DNA from 2 places in the Streptomyces nodosus genome. Region 2 is predicted to be linked to the other one. Evidence: riboswitches for the same ligand, from Rfam matches in the RefSeq annotation. Region 2 holds a riboswitch; the other holds the start of a gene.
What was found. A riboswitch is a leader RNA that binds a small molecule or an ion and turns the genes downstream of it on or off. The one in region 2 is predicted to bind thiamine pyrophosphate.
Positions count from the first base shown of each region.

Region 1 (10,409 bases), 4.6 Mb from region 2:
GGGACTGCTGAGTTCTCACCCCTCAAGGGTGTCATGCGCCCCCACGGAGGCGACAGGTCAGCGGATCTTGAGGGTGATGGTCGTCCCCTTCGGCGCCTTCTGCCCGCCCTCGACCGACTGGCTCTTGACCGTGTCGCCGAACAGACCCAGCAGTCCGCGGTCCTCCTCCACCTTGAAGCCCGCCGCCTCCAGGGTCTTCCGGGCCTCGTCGACATTGCGGCCGACCACGTCCGGCACCTCGACCCGCTCGGGGCCCTTGGAGATCGTCAGGGTGACGGTGTCGCCCTTGCCGGTCCGCGCTCCGGCGTCCGGCGACTGCCGGACGACCTGTCCGGCGTCGAGGTCCGAGGTCACCGGGGTGTCGGAGATCTTCACCTGAAGACCCGCGTCCTGGAGTTCCGCCGTGGCGTCGTCGACGGACTCACCGGTCACATCGGGCACCTCCACCGGGCTGCCCTTGCTGACCTTCAGCGCGATCGCCGATCCACCACGGCGCTCGGTGCCGGCCGCCGGGTCCGTGCCGGTCACGGAACCCTTGGGCACGTCCTCGCTGAACTCCTCGGTGACCATGCCGGGGACCAGGCCGCTCTTCTTGAGCAGGTCCTGCGCCTCGGCCAGCGGCCGGCCCTTCACATCGGGCACCGCGACCGTCCGGGGGCCGTCCGAGACGGTCAGCGTCACCGCGTCATGGGTGCGGATCCGCGCGCCCGTCTCCGGGTCGCTGCTGATCACCGTGCCGCGCTTCACGGTGTCGCTGTAGGCGTGCTCGACCTGCTTGACCTCCAGCCCGGCCTTCTTCAGCCGGGTCCGCGCCTCGGCCTCGGTCTTCGCCAGCAGCGGGGGGACCTTGGTGAACTGACCGGTGTTGATGTACCAGACGCCGGCCCCCGCGCCGACCAGCACCAGCGCGGCGACCACCAGGGCGATCAGCCCGCCCCGGGGACGGCGGAAGCGGCCCGCGGGCTCGTCCGGCCGAGTCTCCAGCCGGCTCGTCCGGTTCAGCGCCGGACCGTCGTCCTCATGGACCGGGGCCGCCGGGAGCAGCCGAGGGATCACGCTGGTCCGGTCCTCGGCGTTGTCGTGCTCCTGGGCCACGGCGCCCGGCGGCACGGCGTCCAGCTGCTCCTCGGTGAGCGCGGCACGCACCCGGAGGACCTGGCCGAGCAGCGCCACCGCGTCGTCCGGGCGCAGCTCGGGGTTGCGCGCGGTCGCCGAGGCGACCAGTTCGTCCAGTTCCACGGACAGCCCCGGCGCGGCGGCCGACGGCGCCGGCACGTCCTCGTGCAGATGCTGGTACAGGACCTGGGCGGGCGACTCGCCCGCCCGGGGCTTGGCGCCGGTGAGCATCTCGTAGAGAACGACCCCGCACGCGTACACGTCCACCCGGGGGTCGGCGGTGCCGTTCTCGATCTGCTCCGGCGCGAGATAGGAGACCGTGCCGAGGACCGCACCCGTGGTGTCGGTGACCGTGTTCACGGCCCTGACCAGGCCGAAGTCGGCCACCTTGACCCTGCCGTCGTCCCCTATGAGGACGTTCTCCGGCTTCATGTCGCGGTGCACGAACCCGGCGCGGTGCGCGGCGCCCAGGGCGGCCAGCACCGGCTCCAGGATGTCCAGGGCGGCGCGCGGCTGCAGCGCCCCGCGCTCGCGCAGCACATCGCGCAGGGTGCACCCGGCGATGTACTCCATGGCGAGATAGACGTACGACCTGTCGGTGCCCTGGTCGAAGACCTGCACCACATTCGGGTGGGCGAGGTGTGCGGCCGACTTGGCCTCGCGTATGAAGCGCTCCACGAACGAGCGGTCGGCGGCCAGCGTCGGGTGCATCACCTTGAGCGCGAGGACGCGGTCGAGGCGGGTGTCCACGGCCCGGTAGACCGTGGCCATCCCGCCGGCGGCGATCCGCGCCTCGACGCGGTAGCGGCCGTCGAGCACCTGCCCGACGAGGGGGTCCTGAAGGGTCGTATCCACGCGGTTGAGTCTACGAGGGCACACCGACGGGCCCGGCCCCGACGGCCGCCCCGGCGCGGGACTGCAGCCGAGCTGTGACGCGCCCCGCCCGCGCCGGCGCGCGGGCGGCGTACGCCGGCCCGTCGCGCCGGGGGCTCGCGCCCTGGCACCCGGTGGGCGCGGGCTCAGAAGGCGGGCCGCTCCGGGTCGAGCCGGGCGATGCCCTCCGTGGGGGACGAGGCCTCCGCGAAGTGCCGGCGCGGGATACGCCCCGCCCGCCGCGCGAGCCGGCCCGCCTCCACCGCGTGCCGCATCGCCTCCGCCATCAGCACCGGTTCCTGCGCCCGGGTCACCGCCGAGGCCAGCATCACGCCCGCGCACCCCAGCTCCATCGCGAGGGCCGCGTCCGAGGCCGTGCCCGCGCCGGCGTCCAGGATCACCGGCACCCGCGCATGCTCGACGATCAGCTGGAAGTTGTGCGGGTTGCGGATGCCGAGCCCGGAGCCGATCGGTGAGCCGAGCGGCATGATCGCCGCACAGCCGACGTCCTCCAGCCTGCGCGCGAGGACGGGGTCGTCATTGGTGTACGGCAGCACCGTGAACCCGTCGTCCACCAGGGTCTCGGCCGCGTCCAGCGTCTCGACCGGGTCCGGCAGCAGGGTCCGTTCGTCGGCGATGACCTCCAGTTTGACCAGGGCGGTGCCGAGCGCCTCGCGCGCCAGCCGGGCGGTGAGCACGGCCTCGCCCGCGGTGAAGCAGCCCGCCGTGTTGGGCAGCACCCGGATGCCCAGCCGGTCGAGCACGGACAGCACCGAGCCGTGCACCGAGGCGTCGACGCGCCGCATCGCGACCGTCGTCAGCTCCGTGCCGGAGGCCACCAGGGCCCGCTCCAGCACATCGAGGCTCGGCGCGCCGCCCGTGCCCATGATCAGCCGGGAGGAAAGGGAGATGCCGCCGAGGACGAGGGGATCGTCGGCCATGGTCAGCCTCCCTGGACGGCGGTGAGGATCTCGACACGGTCCCCCTCGGCGAGGGAGGTCGACGACCAACGGGTGCGCGGGACGACGGTCTCGTTGAGGGCGGCGGCCACCCCCGAGGGCGCCGCGGTGAGGGTGCGGACGACGTCGTCGAGCGGGGTGCCGGGAGCCACCTGACGCGGCTCCCCGTTGACCGAGATGTTCATGCTGGTCGCTCCGTGGTGTGCGGACGGGCCGACGGCCGTACGACCCGATGGCCGTACGAGGGGCCCGGCGGTGTTCGGCGGTGTGCCTGCGGGCTGCTCCGTGGTGTTCACGCCGGCTGCTCCGCGAGGGCGGCGGCGGTGAAGCGCCCGGGGGCGAAGGGCCGGGCCTCCTCCGGGAGCTCCCCGGTGGTCAGCACATGTGCCATGACGTCGCCGGTCACCGGGGTGAGCAGCACGCCGTTGCGGTGGTGGCCGGTGGCCAGCAGCAGACCGTCCAGCTCCGTCGGACCGAGCAGCGGCGCGTTGTCCGGGGAGCCCGGGCGCAGCCCGGCGCGGGTCTCGGTGAGCGGCAGTTCGGTGATCCCGGGAACCAGCTCGTGCGCGTCCCGCAGCAGCTCGTACACCCCGCCCGCGGTGACCGTGGTGTCCCAGCCCAGTTCCTCGCTGGTGGCGCCGACCACCAGCTCGCCGTTCTCGCGCGGCACCAGATACAGCTGGCCGCCGCGGACCACGGCGCGCACGGTACGGCTCAGGAACGGCGCGTACCGCTCCGGCACGGCCAGCCGCAGCACCTGTCCCTTCACGGGGCGCACGGGCGGCCGCACCTGCTCCGGGAGGCCCGCGAGGCGCCCGCTGAGGCTGCCCGCGGCGAGGACGACCCGTCCCGCGGCGAGTTCGGTGCCGTCGGCGGTCCGCACCCCGGCGGCCCGCTCCCGCACCACCGTCAGCCGCTCCGCCCACGCCCGGTGGAAGACGACCCCGGCGCGTTCGCACGCGGTGACCAGGGCCGAGGCGAGCCGGCGCGGGTCCACCTGGTGGTCGCCGTCGACACGGAGCCCCCCGCGCACCCCCGGCGCCAGCATCGGCTCCAGCCGGCGGCACTCGCGTCCGCTCAGCCACTGGGAGGCGAGCCCCGACCGCTGTTGCAGGGCGTGCAGCTCCCGCAGATGCGTGCGGTCGTCGGCGTCCAGCGCGACGGCGAGCGTGCCGCACCGGCGGTAGCCGAGGTCCTGGCCGGTGACCTCGGTCAGCTCGGCGGCGAAGTCCGGATAACGCCGCGCCGAACGGAGGTTGAGGCCGAGCAGCGTCTGCTCCCCGTAGTGCAGTTCGGTGACGGCGGCGAGCATCCCGGCGGCCACCCGGGCCGCCCCTCCGCCCGGTTCGGGATCCACCACGGCGGTGGCGAGACCGCGCTGCGCCGCCCGCCAGGCGGTCACCAGTCCGATGACGCCGCCCCCGACGACGAGGACATCTGATGTGGGTGTGGGCGACATGGGCGTCCAGCCCCCTCCCTTCGCCGGCATGACCCGGATCAGGTTCGTACGGTCGGAGGCCGCCAGCCTCCCTCTCAGCCCGGTGCGCCGGGCTCCCGCGAGTGCTTTACGGGGGCCACCCTAGCCCGTCCCGTTCGCCTCGGTAAGGCAGCCTCCGTCCGGAGCGGGACGCCCGGCGGCCCGCTGCTCGCCCCGGCATCGGACCGCAGGAGGACCGCCGCGCAACGCTGTGGAACAGCTCACTCAGCACGCCCGCTGACTGACGAACCGTCAGTTGTCTATGGTGATCAGGTGAGCGAGCAGAGGCAGACACGGGGTGACCGGGCACGGCGCGTCGTCGTGGTGGGCGCGGGCATGGCAGGGGTGCAGACCGCGGTCGCCCTGCGGGAACAGGGCTTCACCGGCGGGGTGACGCTGATCGGCGCGGAGCCGCACCAGCCGTACGACAGACCGCCGCTGTCCAAGGCGGTCCTGCTCGGCAAGGCCGAGGGCTCCGCGCTCGACGTCGACTTCGAGGCGCTGGGCATCGAGCTCCGGCTGGGCCGCGAGGTGCTCCGGGTCCGCCCCGGCGACCATGAGCTGGACACCGCCGAGGGCCCGGTGCCCTACGACGTGCTGGTCGTCGCGACCGGCGCCGAGCCGATCCGGCTGCCGGGCGCCGAGGGCGTGCCCGGGGTGCATCTGCTGCGCACGCTGGACGACGCCGAGCGACTGCGGCCGGTCCTCGCCGAGCAGCACGACATCGTGGTGGTGGGCGCCGGCTGGATCGGCGCCGAGTTCGCCACCGCCGCCCGGGAGGCGGGGTGCGCGGTCACCGTGGTGGAGGCCGCGGACCGGCCGCTCGCCGGGGCGCTGCCCGCGGAGGTGGCCGAACCCATGACGGCCTGGTACGCGGACAGCGGCGCCGAGCTGCGCACCCGGGCACGGGTGGAACGCGTCGAGGCGGGGGCCGTGGTGCTCGACGACGGCACCCGGGTGCGGGCGGACGCGGTGGTCGTGGGCATCGGGGCGCGCCCGGCCACGGCCTGGCTCGCCGGATCGGGCATCGCCCTCGGCGCCCAGAGCGAGGTGCTGGCCGACGACCATCTGCGCGCCTCGGTCCCCGATGTGTACGCGGTCGGGGACTGCGCCTCCTTCCCGTCGGGGCGCTACGAGCAGCGTCTGCTGGTCCACCACTGGGACAACGCCCTCCAGGGGCCGCGCACGGTGGCCGCGAACATCGTCGGGGAGACGCCGGTGGCGTACGACCCGGTGCCGTACTTCTGGTCGGAGCAGTTCGGCCGTTTCGTCCAGTACGTGGGCCACCACGGGGCCGCCGACTCCACGGTGTGGCGCGGTGACCCGGAGGGCGCGGCCTGGTCGGTGTGCTGGCTGCGGTCGGGCCGGCTGGTGGCCCTTCTGGCGGTGGGCCGCCCCCGGGACCTGGCCCAGGGCCGTCGGCTGATCGAGGCGGGCACCCCGATGGACCCGGACCTGCTGTCGGACCCGTCGCGCCCGCTCAAGGAGGCGACGGCCTGACGGCCCGCGGGCGGGCGCGGACGGGGGCCGGGCCACGGCCCTGACGGCGGTCCCGCGTGCTCCGCCGGAGGCAACCCTGACCCCCGGCCGGAGGTGCCCCGCTTCCGACTGTCGGTCCGGGATGGCACGCTTGATCCCGTGACCGAGATTGACACAAAGATCGACGCTCTCGTCCCCGGCTGGCTCACCCTCCCCGACATCGCCGAATCGTTCGGCGTCGAGGTGACTCGCGTGCGGCAGCTGGTCAAGGACGGCCAGCTCATCGCCGTACGCCGTGGTGAGAACCGGGCGCTGCACGTCCCCGCCGCCTTCATCGACGGGGACAAGGTGGTCAAGGGCCTGTCCGGGACCCTGACGCTGCTGCGGGACGACGGCTTCACGGTCGAAGAGATGCTGGAGTGGCTCTTCACCCCCGACCCGACCCTGCCCGGCACCCCTGCACAGGCCCTCAGCGAGAATCGCGGTACGGAGGTGAAGCGCCGCGCGCAGGCGCTCGCCGTCTGATCCGATCCTGAGAACGACCGTCCGGCGTACGGGCCGCGGCCCCCGGGCCACGACCCACGGCCCACCACGGCCCGTACGCCATCGACCACGGGGGACCCCGACGTGCCCGACTCCGCCCGCACCGCCCGTCTCGCGGACGCCCGCCTCTATCTGTGCACGGACGCCCGCAGACGCCAGGGCGACCTCGCCGAGTTCCTCGACGCGGTCCTGGCCGGCGGGGTCGACATCGTGCAGCTGCGGGACAAGGGCATGGAGGCCGCCGAGGAGCTGGAGCACCTCCAGGTCCTCGCCGACGCCTGCGCCCGCCACGGCAAGCTGCTGGCGGTCAACGACCGCGCGGACGTCGCCCACGCCGCCGCCTCGGACGTCCTGCACCTGGGCCAGGGCGACCTCCCCGTTCCCGCGGCCCGCGCCCTTCTCGGCGAGGACGTGCTCATAGGCCGCTCCACGCACTCCGAGGCGGAGGCCGAGGCCGCCGCCGTCCAGGAGGGCGTGGACTACTTCTGCACGGGCCCCTGCTGGCCCACCCCCACCAAGCCCGGCCGCCCCGCCCCCGGTCTCGGCCTGGTCCGGCACACCGCCGCCCTCGGCACCGACCGCCCCTGGTTCGCCATCGGCGGCATCGACCTGGACAACCTCGACCAGGTGCTGGAGGCCGGGGCCCGCCGTGCGGTCGTCGTCCGGGCGATCACCGAGGCGGACGACCCGGGCGCGGCCGCGGCGGAATTCGACCGGCGGCTGCGGTCCGCCGGGGCGCCGCACACGGGGTGATCCGGACGACACTGTCCGACAGGTGGACAAGGAGTCGACAATTCGGGCAAATTCCCTGCGTCCGGTTGGGGGACGGCCGTCCCCTGGCTAACCTGCGACTATGGCCCTCGGAACCGCATCGACCAGGACCGACCGCGCACGGACGGTGCGCGACATCCTGGCCTCCGGCAGGACGACCTACTCCTTCGAGTTCTCGGCGCCGAAGACCCCCAAGGGGGAGCGGAACCTGTGGGGCGCGCTGAGAAGGGTCGAGGCGGTCGCCCCGGACTTCGTCTCCGTGACCTACGGCGCGGGAGGTTCCACCCGCGCGGGCACGGTCAAGGAGACCGAGCAGATCGTCGAGGACACGACGCTCACCCCGGTCGCCCACCTCACCGCGGTCAACCACTCCGTCGCGGAACTGCGCAACATCATCGGCCAGTACGCGGACGCCGGGATCCGCAACATGCTCGCCGTGCGCGGGGACCCGCCCGGCGACCCCATGGGCAGCTGGGTCCCGCACCCCCGGGGTCTGACCTATGCGGCCGAACTCGTCCGGCTCATCAAGGAGTCGGGTGACTTCTGTGTGGGCGTCGCCGCCTTCCCCGAGAGGCACCCGCGTTCCCCCGACTGGGACAGTGACGTCGCGCACTTCGTCGACAAGTGCCGGGCCGGCGCCGACTATGCGATCACCCAGATGTTCTTCCGGCCGGAGTCCTATCTGCGGCTGCGCGACCGGGTCGCCGCCGCGGGTTGCACGACCCCCGTCATCCCCGAGATCATGCCGGTCACCAGCGTCCGCCTGCTGGAGCGGCTGCCTCAGCTCAGCAACGCCGCCATCCCCGCGGATCTGAAAGAGCGGATCCTCGGCGCGAAGGACGATCCGGCGGCTGTACGCTCGGTCGGGATCGAGTTCGCCACGGAGTTCTGCGCGAGACTACTGGCCGAGGGCGTCCCCGGACTGCACTTCATTACACTGAACAACTCCACGGCGACGCTGGAAATCTACGAAAATCTGGGTCTGCACCATTCTCAGCGGACCTAGACCGGCCGCACCGGCGTACGACACACTGCCTAGCGGTCACTGGGAGAGGGGCGTACATGGGCTGGACGGTCCTCTACATCGCGTTCGGCATCGTCGCGTTGTGGCTGCTCGGTGAGGTGCTGCTGCAGTACAAGGCACGTCTGCGCTGGCGACTGCTCGCGTTCGGCGGCTTCCTCGGCGTCGTGTTCGGCGTTCTGATCCCCTCCGTGGTGGTCATCGGGCTGGGCGCGATCGCGTTCGCGGTCGGACAGACCTATGTCACCCTGTCGTTCCGTCAGGGCTTCGCCGCAGGCTGGGCGGTCGGCAACCGCCAGCGCGAGAACGAGGGCGGCGGCAGTAAGCGCCGCCGGGGCGAGGAGGCCCCTCCGGAGGAGGCGGCGCAGGCCGCGCCGGACGTCTCCGCCTTCGAGGCGACCGTCACCGCGGCCTACCACCTGGACGGGACCTACGACGACCACGACGACGTCTTCACCCGGCCCTCCGCCCCGGGCGGGGAGGCCCCCGGGAAGTCCGTGGACGGCATGGAGCACGCGGGGGCCACGGCCGAGGCGACCGCGGTGTACGAACCGCAGCCCCTGCCCGAGGAGACCGGCTCCTACGGCGTCTACACCGACAAGGCGTTCGCCGCCTCCGCCGCCGACGCCGCCGAGGGCTCCTACCCCGGCGCCGGTCAGCCCGCGGACCAGCAGACCGACGCCTCCTACGCCGGAGCCGGCCAGCCTCAGCCCCAGGACCAGGGCGCCTACGCCTACGACGGGTACTCCGGCTACGACCAGCAGCAGTACGGCTATGACAACGGCCAGCAGCAGTACGCCGGTTACTCCGACCCGTACGCCGGCACGCAGAACTACGGCGGCGGCTCCTACGACCCCTCGTACGGGGACCAGCAGCAGTACGGACAACAGCAGTACGGCCAGGACCAGTACGCGGGCGGCGGCTACGGCGAGACCCCGGCCGGCGGTGCCTGGGTCCCTCAGCAGCGCACCGACGAGAACACCTACGGCGGTGAACTGCCGCCGGAGCAGCCGTATCCGTACCAGGACACCGGCGCCTCACAGGGCAACGGGGCAGCGCAGAGCAACGGCGGCGCGCACGGGCACGGTTACGACGAGCAGTACCGCTTCTGAACGGCCGGAAGCTCACGGGGGAAGTCTCGGCGCGTCCCGGTGAGCCCCGGAGTCACTGCGAGCCCCGGAAGTCCGGTCCCTCCACGATCAGCCCGGCCACCAGGGCGCCCGACATGCCGGCATGGGGGAGACCGCCACCGGGGTGGGACCAGCCGCCGACCGTGAACAGTCCCGGTATCCGGGTGCTGTTGGACGGGTGCAGCAGACGGCCGCCGGCCGCGGCCAGGGCCGGAGCCGGGACCGCACCGCCGACCGCACCGGTCTCCTCGGCGACATCGGCCGGGGTGCGCGCCTCGCGCCACAGCACACGCTCCCCGAGGCCCGGCACCGCACGCTCCGCGGCATCGAGGATCCGGTCCACACCGGACGCGGACACGGCCTGTCCCGAGGGCACCGTGACCGTCAGCGTCACGGCCTCGTGTCCGGAGTCGGGCACCAGCGCGGGGTCGTCGGGGCGCAGCACGGTCACCGTGGGGACGGAGGGGATCCCGGGGGCCGGGCCGAAGAGCCGGTCCAGCTCGCCCTCGCGGTCGGTCGTATGGACCACCGTCCGGTGCGCGGTGCCCTCCGGCCGGCCGCCGCGCAGCGCCAGCAGCACCGTCAGCCGGCTGGGCATCGCGCCCTGCGGTGCGACCTCGCCCGCCGCCCGCACGGCCGCCGCGCCCGGGACCAGACGGTCCAGGACGGCGGGCGCGACCCCGGCCACCACATGGTCCGCCGCCATCACCGTGCCCTCGCCGTCGCCCCCGGACAGCTCCACCCCGGCCGCCCGGCCGTCCTTCTCGACGATCCCGGTGACCTCGGCGCCGAAGACGAACTCCACCCTCCGGGCCAGGCACCGCTCATAGAGGGCCCGCGCCAGCTCCCGCATCCCGCCGCGCACGTACCAGGTGCCGAAGGCATGCTCCAGATACGGCAGCACGGCCGCGCTCGCCGGAGTGGTCCGCGGGTCCAGGCCGTGTGCCAGGGCATCGCTCTCCAGCAGCGCCGCCAGACGCGGATCCCGCAGCTCCCAGGCGCCGATCTCGGCGAGCGTGCCGGCCCGCCGCGTGCGCAGC
Region 1 is NZ_CP023747.1:2,234,066-2,244,474, reverse strand. Features, by position in the region: gene CP978_RS10230 (deoxyribonuclease IV) at 1-19, opposite strand, end outside; gene pknB (Stk1 family PASTA domain-containing Ser/Thr kinase) at 58-1,971, opposite strand; gene CP978_RS10220 (thiazole synthase) at 2,136-2,930, opposite strand; gene thiS (sulfur carrier protein ThiS) at 2,933-3,133, opposite strand; gene thiO (glycine oxidase ThiO) at 3,241-4,407, opposite strand; TPP riboswitch at 4,406-4,516, opposite strand; gene CP978_RS10205 (NAD(P)/FAD-dependent oxidoreductase) at 4,699-5,925, shown strand; gene CP978_RS10200 (Rv2175c family DNA-binding protein) at 6,064-6,429, shown strand; gene thiE (thiamine phosphate synthase) at 6,532-7,200, shown strand; gene metF (methylenetetrahydrofolate reductase [NAD(P)H]) at 7,301-8,224, shown strand; gene CP978_RS10185 (SCO2102 family sporulation regulator) at 8,281-9,351, shown strand; gene CP978_RS10180 (phytoene desaturase family protein) at 9,404-10,409, opposite strand, start outside.
Region 1: another riboswitch for thiamine pyrophosphate. It lies ahead of thiO (glycine oxidase ThiO); the one in region 2 lies ahead of CP978_RS30215 (purine-cytosine permease family protein).

Region 2 (10,409 bases):
CGATATGCGTGGCGCAGGGCTCGCCGTCGACCTTGGCACTGATCTTCTCGAACATCGGACCGAGCGCGGCATACGACTCCGGTGACCCCCCGGGCATGATGCTCGGTCCGTTCAGTGCGCCCTCCTCGCCGCCGGAGACGCCCACCCCGACGAAGTGGATGCCCCGCTCGCGCAGCGACCGTTCACGGCGCCGGGTGTCGGTGAAGTGCGCGTTGCCGCCGTCGATGATCATGTCGCCGGACTCCAGGAGCGGCGCGAACTCCTCGATCACGGCATCCGTCGCGGCACCCGCCTGCACCATGATCATCAGGCGGCGGGGCCGCTCGAGGGCCGCCACCAGCTCCTCGGCCGTCCCGGCGGCCACGAAGGCGCCCTCGTGCCCGAACTCCTCGACCAGCGCCTCGGTCCTGGCCGGGGTGCGGTTGTGCACGGCGACGGTGTAGCCGTGCCGGGCGAAGTTGCGGGCCAGATTGCGGCCCATCACCGCGAGCCCGGTGACGCCTATCTGCGCGGTCGCCTGCATGCTGTGCTCCTCGGGTCCGGATCCGCCGCGCCCGCGTTCCACGGGCGCGGCGGACGTCGCTGTCGTTCGGTGCGGCTGATGCCGCTGTACCGATCACGTACGCACGACGGGGCCGGAGTTGCTCAGTGCTCGTCCGGATTCAGCGCCGGGCGAAAGGCCCCGCTCCCGAGGCGGTCGTGCGGTTCGGGCCCCGGTCTCAGACGCCGATGGCGTGGAGGGACACCCAGAGAGCCACCACCGCGCAGCCCAGCGCGGCCGGCACGGTGAGCAGCCCGAGCCGGGTGAACTCCCTCAGATCGACGCCGTGGTCGTGCTGATGGACGACGCGCCGCCACAGCAGGGTGGCCAGGGAACCCGCATAGGTCAGGTTGGGGCCGATGTTCACACCGAGCAGCACGGCGAGCACCGCGCCGGGGCCCGAGGGCGCGGTCAGCGGGAGCAGCACCAGCACCGCGGGGAGATTGTTGATCACATTGGCCAGCAGGGCCGCCAGCGCCGCGATCCCCAGCAGGGCGGGCAGCCCGGTCCCGCCGGGGACGGCACGGCCGAGAGCGCCCGCGAGCCCGTTGTCCTCCACCGCGCGCACCACGATGCCCAGCGCCAGCACGAAGGCGAGGAAGGACGGCGCCGCCGCGCGCACCACCGTGACCGGGGTGGTCCGGCGCCGCACCAGCGCACGGACGGCCAGCGTCAGCGCCCCGGCCGCCGCCGACCACGCCGGGTCGACGCCCAGGAAGGAGGCGACCACGAACCCGGCGAGCGTGCACGCCACCGTCACCAGGGCGAACAGGGGCAGCCGCGGCGGCTCCCCGGGATCCCCGGCTGCCGCTCCGGCGTCCAGGTCGTGGCGGAAGAAGCGCCGGAGGACGACATACTCGGCGGCCACGGCTACCAGCCACGGCAGCGCCATCAGCGCCGCGAACCGGGTGAAGCTCAGCCCGGCCGCGCCGTACGCCAGCAGATTGGTGAGATTGGAGACCGGCAGCAGCAGCGAAGCCGTGTTCGACAGATGGGCGCAGGCATAGAGGTGCGGCCTGGGGCGGGCGCCCATATGGGCCGCCGTGGCGAACACCACGGGCGTCAGCAGCACCACCGTGGCGTCCAGGCTGAGCACCGCGGTGATCACCGACGCCAGGAGGAACACCGCGGCCAGCAGCCGCCCCGGAAGGCTTCCGCGCCCCGGCCGCCGGCGAGACCCCGCGGCCCACCGCGCCATCCAGGCCCCGCACGCCTTGAACAGCCCCTCCACGGCGCAGAAGTGAGCCAGCACCAGGACGGCCGCCAGAAAACCGATCACCGGCCCCAGCTGCGCCGCCTCGGCACGCGCATGGCCCGGTGAGATGGCGCCGGCCGCGACCGCGATCCCGGCGGCCGGCACCGCCACGACCGCCTCCGGCAGCCCGAACGGCCGTACCACCGCTCCGGCCAGTACGACGACGAGCAGGACGACGGAGAGGGCCTCGGCGAGCGCGGTGTTCAGGGCTCGGTCCTTCCAGGACGGAATCGATGGTTCCCCTCCATCACATCAGTCCCGGCGCAAGCGCTGCGACACCTCGACCCGGGTGCCGGTCCGGACCCGCCCCTCACCCGCCTGTGCGCGACCGCCATCCGTGGTCCACCGGGCCGATTCCGGCGCCCAGCGGGAACCCCGCCGCGATCGCCGCCGTGACGTACTCCTTGGCCCGCCGCGCCGCCTCCGGCACCGCGAGGCCCCGCGCCAGCCCGACCGCGACGGCCGAGGCCAGGGTGCAGCCGGTGCCATGGGTGTGACGGTTGTCGTGGCGCGGGGCGCGCAGCCAGTGCTCCTCCTGACCGTCGGTCAGCAGATCCACGGCCTCGCCGGGCAGATGCCCGCCCTTGACGAGCACCCAGCGGGGCCCGTACGACAGCAGCCGGGCGGCCGCGCGCCGCATGCCCCCTTCGTCGGTCACCCGGAGGCCGGTCAGCTCCGCGACCTCGTCGAGATTGGGGGTGGCCACCGTCGCACGGGGCAGCAGCCGGGTCCGTACGGCGTCCAGCGCGTCGTCGGCGAGCAGCCGGTCCCCGTGCTTGGAGACGCTCACCGGATCCACCACCACCGGGGCCCCCACGTCAGCCAGCAGCTCGGCCACCGCGGTGACCAGCACGGGTGACGCGAGCATGCCCGTCTTGACCGCCTGGACGCCGATGTCGTCGACCACGCTGCGGTACTGGGCGCGCACCGCGTCCACGGGCAGCTCCCAGGCGCCCTGGACACCGAGGGAGTTCTGCGCCGTCACCGCGGTGAGCACGCTCATCCCGTGCGTCCCGAGCGCCAGCATGGTCTTCAGATCGGCCTGGATCCCGGCTCCGCCGCCGGAGTCGGACCCGGCGATCGTCAGGACCCGCGGTGGCGTGGTCATGCCCGGCCCCCTTCCTCGCGCAGCCGCAGCGGGGCGTACAGCAGCAGGGCCACCAGGAACGCCACGTAGTACGAGACATCGGCGCCGTGCAACGCGCGGGCGACCGGACCCACATACACCCCGGTGTCCATGAACGGCACCGCCGCGGCGAAGGCGCCCGCGAAGGCCAGCAGCGGGGGCCACGGCGACCTCGGCCGTGCCGTCGCGGCGGCCAGATCGGTCACGGCACCGCGCCGGGCGCGCCAGTCGACGACCACGATCGCCACGAACCCGGGGATCCAGTAGCCCACGAACAGCAGGACGTTCTGGAAGCGGGCCGTGGTGTCGGCCGCGTGCATCCACAGCACCAGCGGAAAACCGAGCCCCGCGGCGAGCGCCGCCGCCACCGGACGCGCGATGCGCACCCCGACCGTCTGCAACGCCAGGGAGCCGCTGTAGTCGTTCATCGCGTTGCTGCACAGCGCCGCCAGCGCGACGGCCAGCAGCCCGAACGCCCCCGGCGCGCCCCCGCCCAGCAGGGTCTCCACCCCGGCCGCCGTCTGATCGGTGAGCACCGAGGCGCCCCACAGGCCGAGAGTCTGGACGGCCAGGAAGGACACCACCAGACCCAGCAACGTGCACCAGAACATCCGTACGGGGGAGGTGGTGCGCGGCAGATAGCGGCTGAAGTCGCTGGCGTACGGCGCCCAGGACAGGGTCAGGCTCAGCGCGATCGTGCTGGTCAGCACGAAGGCACCCGCCCGGTCCGCACCCTGCGCGCCGCCCGTCGCGGCGAGGTGGAAACCGGCCGGCATCCGCAGCGCGATCAGCGCGAAGGCCGCCGCGAGCACAAAGGTCATGACGGTCTGGAGCCGGTGGATCGCCTCGTAGCCCAGGGCGCCGAGGGCACCCTGCCCCACCATCATGACCAGAACGCCCAGCCAGAACGGCCAGCCGCACAGCCGCGCCAGGGCGTCACCGCCGAACAGCCCGATCAGCGCGTCCCAGGCCACCGACGACATCCACTGCAGCACGCCGGGCAGCACCACCGCGCGCCCGAACGCCAGCCGGGCCAGCGGGAGCTGGCCGGCGCCGGTCCGGCTCCCCCAGGTGCCGAGGTAGGCGGTCGGCACCGCGCCGAGCACCGTGCCCAGGACGACCGCGACCAGCGCGGTGGTGAAATCCAGGCCCAGCGAGATGCCGATGGTCCCGGTGAACACACCGGTCATGGTCAGGTTCGGGGCGAACCACACTGTGAAGAGCCGGCCCGCGCCGCCGTAGCGATTGCTCTCCGGGACCGGTTCGATGCCGTGCCCCTCGACCCTGAGGTCGCCGGGAGCGGCCGGCATCCGACCGTCGAAGACGGCTCGCCGGTCGTCGGCGGGCAGCCCGCCGGAAACATGCGCCAAAGGCATGGAAGACATCCCTCCGCCAGTACGAACTGGTTCAGGTTCGACGGGTGTGATCTCAGCCCCCGAGGGGGGGCACCCCGTGTCCGGTACGCCGGAAGACTACCCCGAGCGCGATCGGAGGCGTGACATAGCATCGGTCCCCACATGAACACGATGACGCTCTGGGACATATCCCCGTGGGGATTCGCCGCCCTGGCCTGCGCCGCGCTGTTGGTCGGCTTCTCCAAGACCGCCGTGAGCGGCGCCAACACGGTCAGCCTCGCGATATTCGCCGCCGTCCTGCCGGCCCGCGCCTCGACCGGCATCCTGCTGCCCGTCCTGATCACCGGTGACGTCCTCGCCGTCCTCACCTACCGGCGGCACGCCCACTGGCCCACCCTGTGGCGGCTGTTCCCCGCGGTCGGCGCGGGAGTCGTCCTCGGCACGCTGTTCCTGGTGTGGGCCGACGACGGGATCGTACGGACGTCGATCGGCGCGATCCTGCTGCTGATGACGGCGGTCACCCTGTGGCGGCGTCGACGTGCCGACCGGGCCGGGGAACCCGAGACGGAGACCACCCCCGCCGCCCGGGCCAGGGCCCGCTCCTACGGCGTCCTCGGCGGCTTCACCACGATGGTGGCCAACGCGGGCGGCCCGGTGATGTCGATGTATCTCCTCTCCGCCGGCTTCCGCAAACTCGGCTTCCTCGGCACCTCGGCCTTCTTCTTCCTGATCGTCAATGTCGCCAAGGTGCCCTTCAGCGCGGGACTCGGCCTCATCGACGGCCGCTCACTGCTGCTGGACGCGGCCCTCGCGCTGTTCGTGGTACCCGGCGCGTTCCTCGGCAAATGGGCGGTGCACCACATCAACCAGCGGCTGTTCGAGCGGCTGGTGATCGTGGCGACGGTGGTGGGCGCCCTCCAACTGCTGCTGCGCTGAGCCCGCGACCGGGAGCCCCGCACCGGCCGGCGCCGGACGCCTGCCCGTACCCTCGGCCTCATGCCCCCGCACGTCCTGATCCTCGGCGGTACCACCGAGGCACGCGAACTCGCCGCCACGCTCGCCGCCCGGCCCGGAGTCCGGGTGACCACCTCCCTGGCCGGGCGGGTGTCCACCCCGGCCGCCCCCGACGGGGACATCAGGATCGGGGGCTTCGGCGGAGCGGAGGGGCTGGCCGCCTGGCTCCGCGAGCACCGGGTGGACCAGCTGGTCGACGCCACACACCCGTTCGCCACCGCCATCACGGCGAACGCGGCACAGGCGGCGGCCGCCACCGGGATCCCCTCGCTGGTACTGCGCAGGCCCGGCTGGAGCATGCTGCCCGGCGAGCGCCGGCACGAGGCGGCCTCCCTCACCGACGCGGCGGCGCTGCTCCCCCCGCTGGGCCGGCGGGTCTTCCTCACCACCGGCCGACTGGGCCTGGCCGCCTTCGCCCACCTGACGGACCGTCACTTCCTGGTGCGGTCGGTGGAGCCGCCCGTCCCCCCACTGCCGCCGGACCTCGAAGTGCTGCTGGCCCGAGGGCCGTTCACGGTCGAGGACGAGACCGCCCTGCTGCGCCGGCACCGCATCGACGTCCTGGTGACGAAGGACAGCGGGGGAGCGGCGACCGCGGCCAAACTCACGGCCGCACGGAACCTCGGCCTCCCCGTGCTGCTCGTCCGCCGTCCACCCCTGCCGGACGGAGTGACCGCGGTCCCGGATGTGCCCACCGCTCTCGCCCGGCTGGGACTCGGCCGTCGCTGACGGCCGCCCGGGCCCGGCGCCTCAGTCCCGCGGATGCCTCCGCAGCAGATAGGTGTCCATGATCCAGCCCTTGCGCTCCCGTGCCTCCGCACGCAGCCGCTCGATGCGACCGGCCGTCTCGGCCAGGGGGCCGGACACCAGGATCTCGTCCGGTGTGCCGATGTACGCACCCCAGTAGATGTCGATGTCCTGGTCCGCGTACCGCAGAAAGGCCTGCTGGGCGTCAAGCATCACCACCACGTCGTCGACGCCCTCCGGGAAGCCCTCCGCCAGCCGGCGCCCCGTGGTGATCTGCACGGGCCGGGCGACCCGGTTGAGCCCCGTGCGGTGCCTGGCGACCAGCGCCGAGATACTGCTGACGCCCGGCACGACGTCGTACGAGAAGGCCACCGTGCCCCGGCCGAGCACCTCGTCCAGAATGCCGAGCGTGCTGTCGTAGAGCGCGGGGTCGCCCCAGACCAGGAACGCACCGCACTCGTCCTCGCCCAGTTCCTCCACGATGAGCCGCTCATAGATCTCCGCACGCGCCGAACGCCAGTCGCCGACGGCGGGGGAGTAGGCGCTGCCGCCCGCGGAACGGTCGCGCTCGGGGTCGCGCGCCTCGACCAGACGGTACGAACCCTCCGGCAGATGCGCCTCGAGGAGCTCCCGGCGCAGCCGGACCAGATCGGACTTCACCTCGCCCTTGTCGAGGACGAAGAACACGTCCGTGCTCCTGAGCGCCCTGACCGCCTGCAGGGTCAGCTGCTCCGGGTCACCCGCCCCGATCCCGATCACATGAATCCTTCGCACGCCCCGAGTCTGCCGTACCCCACCGACAACACGCGTCCGCCCCCCGACGCGGCCCGCCTCAGACCCGGCCCCCGCGCAGCCGGGGAGCCCGGGCCCGGGCGTCGACCGCGGCCGCCTCCCGCTCCACCTCCGCCGCCAACTCCCGTGCCCAGGCCACCACGTCCGCCAGCGCCATGCCGTACGGCCGGTCCCGTCCCGCCTCGGCCGCCCACTCCTCGACGCCCCCGGCACCGCGCCGCAACAACCGGGCGCCACCGGTCGCATTCCCCCGGGCGGCATGCGTGAGCCCGACCGCCAACTGGGCGAGCCCACGCCACAGGGCGCGCTCCTCACCGGGCCCCGACTTCCAGGCGTCCTCGAAGACCTCATGCGCATGGAACGGCTTCCCCGCGTCCAGAAGCGCCTGCGCCTCGGTGACGCTGTCCTCCGGGGTACGCACGATCCCCTCCGGCTGCCGCGCCACCCCCGGCACCCCATAGGGCAGGGGCCGCCCCAACCCGTCCCGCGGCCGCCCACTGCGGGCCCGCCCCTCCGCGTCCCGGTCACGCCCCTGCCCCGCCCCGGCTCCCGTTGCGTCGCTCATACCCCGATTGTCGCGCCTCCCGCTCCCGCTCCGGGGCACTCTCCGATGTGAGGTAAAGTTCTACCTGCGTGATCACGCGGGACACCGCGGAAAACGCATCGGGACGTGGCGCAGCTTGGTAGCGCACTTGACTGGGGGTCAAGGGGTCGCAGGTTCAAATCCTGTCGTCCCGACTTTACGAAGTCGCAGGTCAGGGGCCGTTTCAGAGGAGATCTGAAGCGGCCCCTTGGTCATTCTTGGGGACCGCTTGGGGACCAGTGCACTTTAGAGGGGTTGCGGCGCACCTTGACCCAGTCAAGGTGCGCCATAGATGGCAGGCCGGTGGCGCGGGTACATGGTCTGACCTGTGGCTTTCTAGTGCGTCCCGGACAGATGATGGTGGCGGGGCGCGCTGATGGTCGGATCGTTCGGCCGGCACACCGCGATCAAGGGAGTGTCCGACCTCGACATGATCTTCGTCCTCCCGCCCGGGATCCGGTCAAGCTACGAGGGGGACACCGGCCCGCGGAGAAAATTCTCGAGAGGGTTCGGGACGACCTCAAGGCGCGGTACAAGAACACTGAGATCCGCGTCGACCAGTGTGTCGTCCGAGTGCGGTTCACGTCCAACGCCTTCAAGTTCGAGGTCCAGCCGGCATTCGAGAACGTCGACGGCAGCTTCGACTACCCGGACACGAAGGCTGAGGCCTGGAAGGTCACCAAGCCGCGCGAGGAGATCGCCGTGACCAAGGAGTGCAACGACCGCACCTCGACGAACATGCGCCACCTCGCCCGGATGGCACGGGCCTGGAAGAACGCGAATCGCGTAAACATAGGCGGCCTGCTCATCGACACCCTCGTCTACAACTTCTTCGACCAGACCGACGACTACGACGCAGCGGGCACAGGCTCGTTCGACCTCATGGCCCGCGACTTCTTCGAATTCCTCAAGGATCAGTCAGAGCAGGAGTACTACCTGGCGCTGGGCAGCCGTCAGCGGGTCCACGTCAAGGCGCAGTTCCAGCCGAAGGCCAAGAAGGCGTACAACCGATGCCTCGAGGCGATCGCGGACGAAGGCAAGACGTCCGCCAACAAGAAGTGGCGCGAGGTCTTCGGCACGTCGGTGCCGCTGGCGAAGAGCGCGAGCGAGTCGTCCCGGTCGTTCAGGGACACCGAGGAGTTCATCGAGGATAAGTTCCCGGTCGACGTGTCCGAGACCGTGTCCATCGACTGCGAGGTCACGCAGGCCGGATGGCGTCCGACCTGGCTTCGCGCGATGCGTCGCGGCGGGATCCTGCTCAAGGCCGACAAGAGCTTGAAGTTCGTGGTCACCAGTTGCTCGGTCGGGGAGCCCTACACGCTGAAGTGGAAGGTGCTCAATCGTGGCCCGGAAGCCGAGCGGCGGGACGCGATCCGCGGCCAGATCGTCGACTCGAGCAAGCGGGGCGTCCGCATCGAGCACTCGGACTTCAGAGGTGAGCACGCCGTCGAGTGCTACGTAGTGAAGGACGGGGTCGTCGTCGCTCGGGACCAGATCGACGTGCCGGTCAGCAACACGAGCGTAAAGGCGGCGAACGCCTTGTAGAGAACGAATCCTCGTCGCGCGCCGAGGCCCCGCCGAATCGGCCGGGGGCTCGGCGTTTCAGGCGCATCCGCCCCTAGTGTTGAAGCATGAGCAGTTCTCTCGCTGCATGTCCGAGTCCCGGCTCAACGCCGAGATGGCCTTCGCGGGCAAGTGGCACGGCGTTCGCTGCGCTGCTGAGCTGTGTTCCGAGGATCCCGGCAGGTTCGCAGGGCAGATCGTCGATCTGCTCCGCGCCGAAGCAGATGCCGCGGAAGCGGAGTTCCGGCGGTTTCGAGGCCTCGGCTGAGGCTGGTTCTCCGTCGGACGCTTCCGGAGAATGGTGCCGTGGAACGACGGATCGACTTCTCGCGCGAGCGGCAGATGCTCTGTGGGCGCTGTGATCATCGGTGGCGCGTCAATCTGGGCTGGATCGATAGGTGGGAGCAGGGGGAGGAAACCTGCCCCGGCTGCTGCCTGACGTGTGAGCACGAGGACTCGCCCCGGGTGACGGTCGACCCCGGTGACCCGGCGCTCGACGACGACCGGGTAGCGCGGTTCTTCTGGTACCACACGAGCACGCAGGCGGACTGGCCGACGCGGGACTTCGACCCGGCAGCCGTCTTGACTCCCGAGATGCGCAGGATGATCGGCGGAGAGCAGCGGGTTGCCGCGTGGGCCGCGCGCCAGCGGGGCAAGGCCCTCCACATCGGCACGTACGAGGCCGCTGTCCACAACATGCTGCGTCGGATCCGTGACCAGGCCGACCAGCGCAGCCAGTTCTATCTGTATCGGGTCCGTCTGAAGTCATCCGTTGTGGTGCGGGAGGGGTGGCTCGTCGACCCCGCAAACTTCGTCGGCGACGTCGTGCTCGACGAGGTCTGCCCGCCAGGCGTCGACGTCGCCCGCTACCTGAACTACCACGAGGATCCGGGAGGGCTCTCGCTCGCACTGGGGAGGAACGCGATCGCCAGCGTTCAGCGGATCGCGGTTCCGCTGCCCGACACCCGGGATGACGGCTGGGTGCGCGATGACGTCGCGGCTCTTGAAGGCGCGAGCGACACCGCCGTCCCGGCGACCGGCAAGCCGGCCCTTCGCATGCGGCCGCCATCAGCGCGCGCCGTCCTGGGCCGACAGCTCGGTGCGTCCCTGGCTGACAGACTGCCGGTCAATCTCCGGAACCAGTTCAGGTCGGCCGCGGTGTTCGCGGAACGAGAGGATCCAGAGCGCTGGGCGCGACGGACCAGCGGCCTGTTCGATCTGATCGACGATCCGACTTCCGTGCTGGCTGCGCTCGACCAGCAAGATCCCCGGGAGGTCTGAGAACGGCCTGTCCCGCTTCGGTGGGGCAGGAAGCCCTGAAGTCGCTGCCGGTCTTTCAGGTGGGCGCCGCCCTGAGTGGGGAGAGAGTGAGCAGCTCAAACGCCGCGGAGCGTCATGCTGACCGCGGAGTCGATGACGGCTTGGGAAAGTCG
Region 2 is NZ_CP023747.1:6,812,877-6,823,285, forward strand. Features, by position in the region: gene gndA (NADP-dependent phosphogluconate dehydrogenase) at 1-523, opposite strand, end outside; gene CP978_RS30205 (SLC13 family permease) at 720-2,003, opposite strand; gene thiD (bifunctional hydroxymethylpyrimidine kinase/phosphomethylpyrimidine kinase) at 2,107-2,904, opposite strand; gene CP978_RS30215 (purine-cytosine permease family protein) at 2,901-4,298, opposite strand; TPP riboswitch at 4,290-4,385, opposite strand; gene CP978_RS30220 (sulfite exporter TauE/SafE family protein) at 4,440-5,213, shown strand; gene CP978_RS30225 (cobalt-precorrin-6A reductase) at 5,274-6,020, shown strand; gene cobF (precorrin-6A synthase (deacetylating)) at 6,042-6,812, opposite strand; gene CP978_RS30235 (DUF309 domain-containing protein) at 6,871-7,395, opposite strand; tRNA gene CP978_RS30240 (tRNA-Pro) at 7,495-7,568, shown strand; gene CP978_RS30245 (nucleotide-binding domain-containing protein) at 7,768-8,958, shown strand; gene CP978_RS30250 (hypothetical protein) at 9,065-9,244, shown strand; gene CP978_RS30255 (hypothetical protein) at 9,283-10,257, shown strand.